Linked DNA regions of Streptomyces clavuligerus. The protein of the gene in region 1 interacts with the protein of each later gene in a pairwise test. Links are inferred from orthologs where the notes say so. Each region holds a gene or a part of one and is shown on either strand. Other genes may lie near its edges.

Region 1 (3,269 bases):
GCCCCGGCACCGCCGGAGCCGCGGGCAGGCGCCGCGCCCGCTCCTGGGACCCGGGCTGAACGGCCACGGTCCGTACGGAGCGCGGGGCCCCGGCCCGAGCGGACCGGAGCCCCGCGCTCCGTACTCCTGGACGTCAGCCGTGCCTCCCGGAGACCGGCCGCGCGGACGCCCGCCGCGCAGATGTCAGTCGTCCGGGTCCGCCCGGTCCAGGGCCGGGCGGGGGCTCGGCGGCCCCGCGAGCAGATGGTCGGCGGCGGCCGTGTCCGTCACCAGGCTGGTGACCAGACCGGAGCGGAGCACCGCCCCGATCGCGTCCGCCTTGCGCTGCCCGCCCGCGATCGCCACGACCTCGGGAATCCGGCGCAGCCGGTCCGCCTCCACCGTGATGCAGCGCTCCCCCAGATCGCGGCCGACCCGGCGGCCGTCCCCGTCGAAGAGGTGCGCGGACATCTCGGCGGCGACACCGTAGGAGGCGTAGCGCGCCCGCTCCTCCTCGCTGAGCATGTCGTGGACCGTCGAGATGCCCGGCTCCCAGGACCCGATGGAGACGGCCGCGACGGTGACCTTGTCGAAGTACTCGAAAGCGCGGGCGATGCCCGTCTGATGGCGCAGCGCCGCCGCCGTCGCCGCGTCGGGCAGCAGCATCGGCGCGTAGATGGGGTGGGCGTCCCCGCCGGAGACCTGGGCCGCCCGCCGGACGGCCTCCACCGAGCCGCGCTCGGCGGTCCCCGCGTCGTACACCCCGGTGAGCTGGACGACCGTGCACGGGGGCAGCCGGTCGAGCGCGGCGGCCATATGGATCGTGGAGCGGCCCCAGGCCAGCCCCAGTACATCGCCCTCGGTGACCAGCTCGCCGAGGAGATCGGCCGCCACCTCGCCCAGGTTCTCCGGGTCGGGCGACTCCTCGGCCTCCGCCGGGGACTCGACCACGACCGCGTGGCGCAGCCCGAAGTGGGCGCGCAGCGCGTCGGACCGCTCGGCGTCCAGCTCCGCCGGGACCCTGATCTCGATCCGTACGAGATCACGCTCCAGCGCGGTCTCCAGTACGCGCGCCACCTTGAAGCGGCTGACCCCGAACTCCTCCGCGATCTGGATCTTGGATTTGCCCTCCAGATAGAAGCGGCGGGCCATGGCCGCCGCCTGCACCAGCTCCGCGGGTCCCATCCGCATGGCTGACCGGCCCGTCGACACCGCGATCTCCTTCACTGCTGTTCACACTCCGGAGCCGCCATCCTGTCAGATCCGGGCGTTGTTGATCAGCCCGAATGGGCCGAGTCCGATTCGTTCTGCGGGACGGGACCCCCGAGGGGGCCCGTCGTACCGCCCGGCTCCCGTCTCCGGGACCACCCGCCGGGCGGCGGCGCAACCGCTCCGCCGTTTCTCACTCTCTCAGTGATGGCACGCCCAGCCCGCCGTGGCGAGGGTCGCTTCGGCCTTCTCCCGCAGCGCGCGCACCGCCCGCGCCGGGTCGTCCGCCCCGTAGACGGCCGAACCGGCGACGAACACATCGGCGCCCGCCTCGGCGCACCGCTCGATGGTGGCATCGGAGACCCCGCCGTCGACCTGGAGCCACAGTTCGAGCCCGTGTTTGCCGATCAGCTCCCGGGTCCGGCGGATCTTGGGCAGCATGATGTCGAGGAAGGACTGGCCGCCGAAGCCGGGCTCCACCGTCATGATCAGGAGCATGTCCAGTTCGGGGAGGAGATCCTCGTACGGCTCGATCGGGGTGGCGGGCTTGAGCGCCATCGAGGCGCGCGCGCCCTTGGCCCGGATCTCCCGGGCGAGCCGGACCGGGGCCGCCGCCGCCTCCACATGGAAGGTGACCGATCCGGCCCCCGCCTCCACGTACTGCGGGGCCCAGCGGTCGGGGTCGGCGATCATCAGATGGCAGTCCAGCGGGGTGTCCGTCGCCCGGCCGAGGGACTCCACCACCGGCACGCCCAGGGTCAGATTGGGCACGAAGTGGTTGTCCATCACATCGACATGGAGCCAGTCCGCGCCATCGACGGCCTTGGCCTCGTCCGCCAGACGGGAGAAGTCGGCGGAGAGAATGCTGGGATTGATCTGTACGGCCATGGACCAAGCCTGCCATGTCCCGGGGCGGTTCCCGCCCCCGGACGGCCATCGGCTCCGGACCGGGGGCGGCCGGGAGGGCCACACCTCCCGACAAAACCGACATTTCCCATGCCGGGCCCGGGGTCGGGGCCCGGCCCAGGGGCGTGCGGGGCTCAGGCGGTACGGCGCAGCAGCGCCAGATACATCGCGTCCGTGCCGTGCAGATGCGGCCAGAGCTGGATGTCGGGGCCGTCCCCCAGCGCGGGCACACCGGGCAGCAGCGGCCGGGCGTCCACCCACTCCGCCGCGACGGGGTCACCGCCCCGGCCGCGCAGCACGTCGTCCACGACCACCCGGGTCTCGGCGAGATGCGGCGAACAGGTCGCGTACCCCACCACTCCCCCGACCCGGACGGCCCGCAGGGCCTCGCGCAGCAGCGAGCGCTGGAGCGGGGCGAAGCCCTCCAGGTCCTCGGAGCGGCGGCGCCAGCGGGCCTCCGGGCGGCGGCGGAGCGCGCCGAGGCCGGAGCAGGGGACATCCATCAGGACCCGGTCGAAGCTGTCCGGCCGCCACGGCGGACGGGTGCCGTCGGCGGTGATCACCTGGTACGGGCCCGGATTGCCGGCCAGCGAACGGGCCACCAGACCCGCGCGGTGCGGCTGCTTCTCGGCGGCGAGCAGGGTGGCCCCCCGCCCGGCGGCCACCCCCGCGAGCAGGGCCGCCTTGCCGCCGGGCCCGGCGCAGCCGTCGAGCCAGCGGGCGTCGGGGCCCTCCAGCGGGGCGTTCGCCAGCGCCAGGGCCACCAGCTGGCTGCCCTCGTCCTGGACCCCGGCGCGGCCCTCGCGGACCGCGTCCAGCAGCCCCGGCTCACCGCCCTCGGCCAGCCGGACCGCGTACGGCGACCAGCGGCCCGGGAGCCCCGAGTCCTCGCCGAGCGCCGCCAGCAGCTCCTCGGGCGTGGACCGGCCGGGACGGGCGACCAGGGTCACCTCGGGCCGCTCGTTGTCGGCCGCCAGCAGATCCTCGATCCCGGCCCGGCCGCCGCCCAGCGCGTCCCACAGCGCGGAGACGATCCACCGGGGGTGCGAGTGGACGACCGCGAGATGCTCCTCGGCGTCCTTCTCGTACGGCGGGGCGACCCGCTCGACCCAGGTGTCCAGGTCGTCCCGGGCGATCCTGCGCAGCACCGCGTTGACGAACTTCGCCCGCCCGTC
Region 2 (3,217 bases), 1.7 Mb from region 1 along the record:
CCTACGCCCCGACCGCCGACAAGGCCACCAAGGCGCAGCAGATCGCCATCGCCGAGAAGACCCTCGCGGGTCAGGGCAAGGGCGCCTGGCCGAAGTGCGGTGTGGGCCTGTCCAACACCCCGTACGGCAGCGCCGCCCCGGCCCCGGCCCAGCCCAAGCCGCAGCAGCAGGCGCCGAAGCAGGTGCAGCAGGCCCCGAAGCAGCAGACCGCCCCGGCGCCGCAGCAGCGCGCCGAGGCCCCGACCACCCGTTCCGTGGAGCGCACCGCCCCGGCCCCGGTCCAGCAGGCGCCGCAGCAGGCCGCCCCGCAGACCCAGGCCCCGGCCAAGGGCTTCCTGAAGGGTGACGGCGAGTACGAGGTCAAGGCCGGTGACACCCTCAGCTCCATCGCCGAGGACCACAAGGTCAAGGGCGGCTGGCAGAAGCTGTTCCAGCTCAACGAGGACATCGTCGACAACGCCGACGTGATCTACGTGGGTCAGCAGCTCCACCTGCGCTGAGCCCCGCCCTCCCCCGATGCCCCGGGAAGCCCCGGGTGACGGACCGCCCCGGTCCGGTGCGCTTCCCCCCGTGCGCGCCGGACCGGGGCTCTGTCATGTCCGGGCCCCTGGCCCGGCCAGGGGCCCGGCGCCGCAGCTCCCGGGAATCGCTACTCGGCAGTAGCTATGCAGCGGTCTGCCCCGCTCTGCTCTACTTCTTTACCTTTTTCGTCCCAGCGGGCGGGCATCCGCCCGGATGGACCCCGCCCGCCGGTTAGGCTCTTGTCGCAAGGCCAACGGAGCCCTGCACCCATGCGTCACATCCCAGAAGGAGATGCTCGTGCCGTCCATCGACGTCGTCGTAGCCCGGGAAATCCTGGACTCCCGAGGCAACCCCACGGTCGAGGTCGAGGTTGGCCTCGACGACGGCAGCACGGGTCGTGCCGCCGTTCCGTCCGGTGCCTCCACCGGTGCCTTCGAGGCCATCGAGCTCCGCGACGGTGACCCGAACCGTTACCAGGGCAAGGGTGTCGAGAAGGCCGTCCTCGCCGTCATCGAGCAGATCGGCCCGGAGCTGGTCGGCTACGACGCCACCGAGCAGCGCCTGATCGACCAGGCGATGTTCGACCTGGACGCCACCGAGAACAAGGGCTCCCTCGGCGCCAACGCCATCCTGGGTGTCTCCCTCGCCGTGGCCCACGCCGCCTCCGAGGCGTCCGACCTGCCGCTCTTCCGCTACCTCGGCGGCCCGAACGCGCACCTGCTGCCCGTTCCGATGATGAACATCCTCAACGGTGGCTCCCACGCGGACTCCAACGTCGACATCCAGGAGTTCATGATCGCCCCGATCGGCGCGGAGTCCTTCTCCGAGGCCCTGCGCTGGGGCACCGAGGTCTACCACACCCTCAAGAAGGTCCTGAAGCAGAAGGGCCTGGCCACCGGCCTCGGCGACGAGGGCGGCTTCGCCCCGAACCTGGACTCCAACCGCGCCGCCCTGGACCTGATCCTTGAGGCGATCAAGGAGGCCGGTTACGTCCCGGGCAAGGACATCGCGCTGGCGCTCGACGTCGCCGCCTCCGAGTTCTACAAGGACGGCGTCTACGAGTTCGAGGGCAAGCCCCTCTCCGCGGCCGAGCTGACCGAGTACTACGAGGAGCTGGTCGCGGCCTACCCGCTCGTCTCCATCGAGGACCCGCTCTTCGAGGACGACTGGGCCGGCTGGAAGGTCCTCACCGACAAGCTGGGCACCAAGGTCCAGATCGTCGGCGACGACCTCTTCGTCACCAACCCGGAGCGCCTGGCCCGCGGCATCGAGGAGGGCTCCGCGAACGCCCTGCTCGTCAAGGTCAACCAGATCGGTTCGCTGACCGAGACCCTGGACGCCGTGGAGCTGGCCCAGCGCAACGGCTTCAAGTGCATGATGTCCCACCGCTCCGGCGAGACCGAGGACGTCACCATCGCCGACCTGGCCGTCGCCACCAACTGCGGCCAGATCAAGACCGGCGCCCCGGCCCGCTCCGAGCGCGTGGCCAAGTACAACCAGCTCCTGCGCATCGAGGAGATCCTGGACGACGCGGCCGTCTACGCGGGCCGCAGCGCGTTCCCCCGCTTCAAGGGCTGACCGCCCCGGGAGCCGATGGCCGGACGGACCGGGGAAGATCCCCGGGGCCGCCCGGCCCGGCTCCTGGCCCGTCGTACCGGCGTCCCCGGCCGCGGTCCCGTACCGTGTCCGGGGACGCGTCCGCGTCCGCGTCCCCGGACACGACAGGGGACGCCGCCCGGTGCGAGCGAACAAACGCGAGCGAGCAAAGCGGCGAAACCGGCGGAAGCGGCGGAAGCGGCGAACAGGGGAGGCGGGATACGAATGGCCGGGAAGAACCGCGACCGGTTCTCCACCGCGACCAGGCTGCGGCTGATCGGTGAGCAGACCGCCGCCCGGGTGTACCGCTCCCAGAACCGGCGCCAGGCCCGCCGCTCCCGGCTCACGGGCCGCGCCGCCTTCCTCGCGCTCGTCGTCTGCTCGCTGGTGGTCGCCCTCGCGTACCCGATGCGGCAGTACATCGCCCAGCGCGGCGAGATGGCCGAGCAGCGGGAGAGAATGGCGGAGGCCGAGCGCGCGGTCGAACAGCTCCGGGACGAGAAGGCCCGGCTCCAGGACGACCGTTATATCCGGCGGCTGGCACGGGAGCATCTGCACTATGTGCTGCCGGGCGAGGCCGGATACACGATGATCGACCCCGGCGCCGAGCCCCGTGAGCGGCCCGGGGACGACGTGGACGGCCGGGCCTGGTACTCCAGGGTCTGGGACGGCGTCGACAGCGCGGACCGCCGCTGAGCCGGACCTCCCCCCGGTCCACCACCCCGACCCGCCGCCGGACCGCCGGAGCGGCACCCCGGCGTCCGCCCCGGCGAAACCACCGAGACGAGCAGAGCCAAGGCAGGCATGGAAACCCCTCCTCCCCACACCGAACCGACCGAGCCGACCGAAGCGGACATCGCCGCCTTCAAGGAGCAGCTCGGCCGCCCGCCGCGCGGGCTGCGCGCGATCGCGCACCGCTGCCCCTGCGGGCAGCCGGATGTCGTCGAGACCGCGCCCCGGCTGCCCGACGGCACCCCGTTCCCGACGCTCTACTACCTGACCTGCCCCCGGGCCGCGTCCGCGATCGGCACGCTGGAGGCGAACGGGGTGATGAAGGAGATGTCGGAGCGGCTGGAGTCCGATCCGGAGCTGGCCGCGG

The links.
Region 2: the proteins of rpe (region 1) and eno interact in binary tests that used the Escherichia coli proteins (3 or more experiments, as listed by UniProt). The link is inferred for Streptomyces clavuligerus from one-to-one orthologs.

Annotation. Positions count from the first base shown.
Region 1 is NZ_CP027858.1:5,846,439-5,849,707, reverse strand. What follows is about bases 234-3,192. They hold rpe (ribulose-phosphate 3-epimerase), read right to left. Parts: upstream 2,077-3,192; coding sequence 1,390-2,076; downstream 234-1,389. Other genes in these bases: CRV15_RS24740 (RsmB/NOP family class I SAM-dependent RNA methyltransferase), read right to left, coding at 2,229-3,192; CRV15_RS24750 (sugar-binding transcriptional regulator), read right to left, coding at 234-1,164. Also shown: more of CRV15_RS24750, read right to left, coding at 184-233; more of CRV15_RS24740, read right to left, coding at 3,193-3,269. UniProt on the Escherichia coli protein: Catalyzes the reversible epimerization of D-ribulose 5-phosphate to D-xylulose 5-phosphate.
Region 2 is NZ_CP027858.1:4,132,806-4,136,022, forward strand. Bases 50-2,956 are described here. They hold eno (phosphopyruvate hydratase), read left to right. Parts: upstream 50-813; coding sequence 814-2,100; downstream 2,101-2,956. Other genes in these bases: CRV15_RS17380 (LysM peptidoglycan-binding domain-containing protein), read left to right, coding at 50-500; CRV15_RS17395 (FtsB family cell division protein), read left to right, coding at 2,344-2,814; CRV15_RS17400 (DUF501 domain-containing protein), read left to right, coding at 2,923-2,956. Also shown: more of CRV15_RS17380, read left to right, coding at 1-49; more of CRV15_RS17400, read left to right, coding at 2,957-3,217. UniProt on the Escherichia coli protein: Catalyzes the reversible conversion of 2-phosphoglycerate (2-PG) into phosphoenolpyruvate (PEP). It is essential for the degradation of carbohydrates via glycolysis.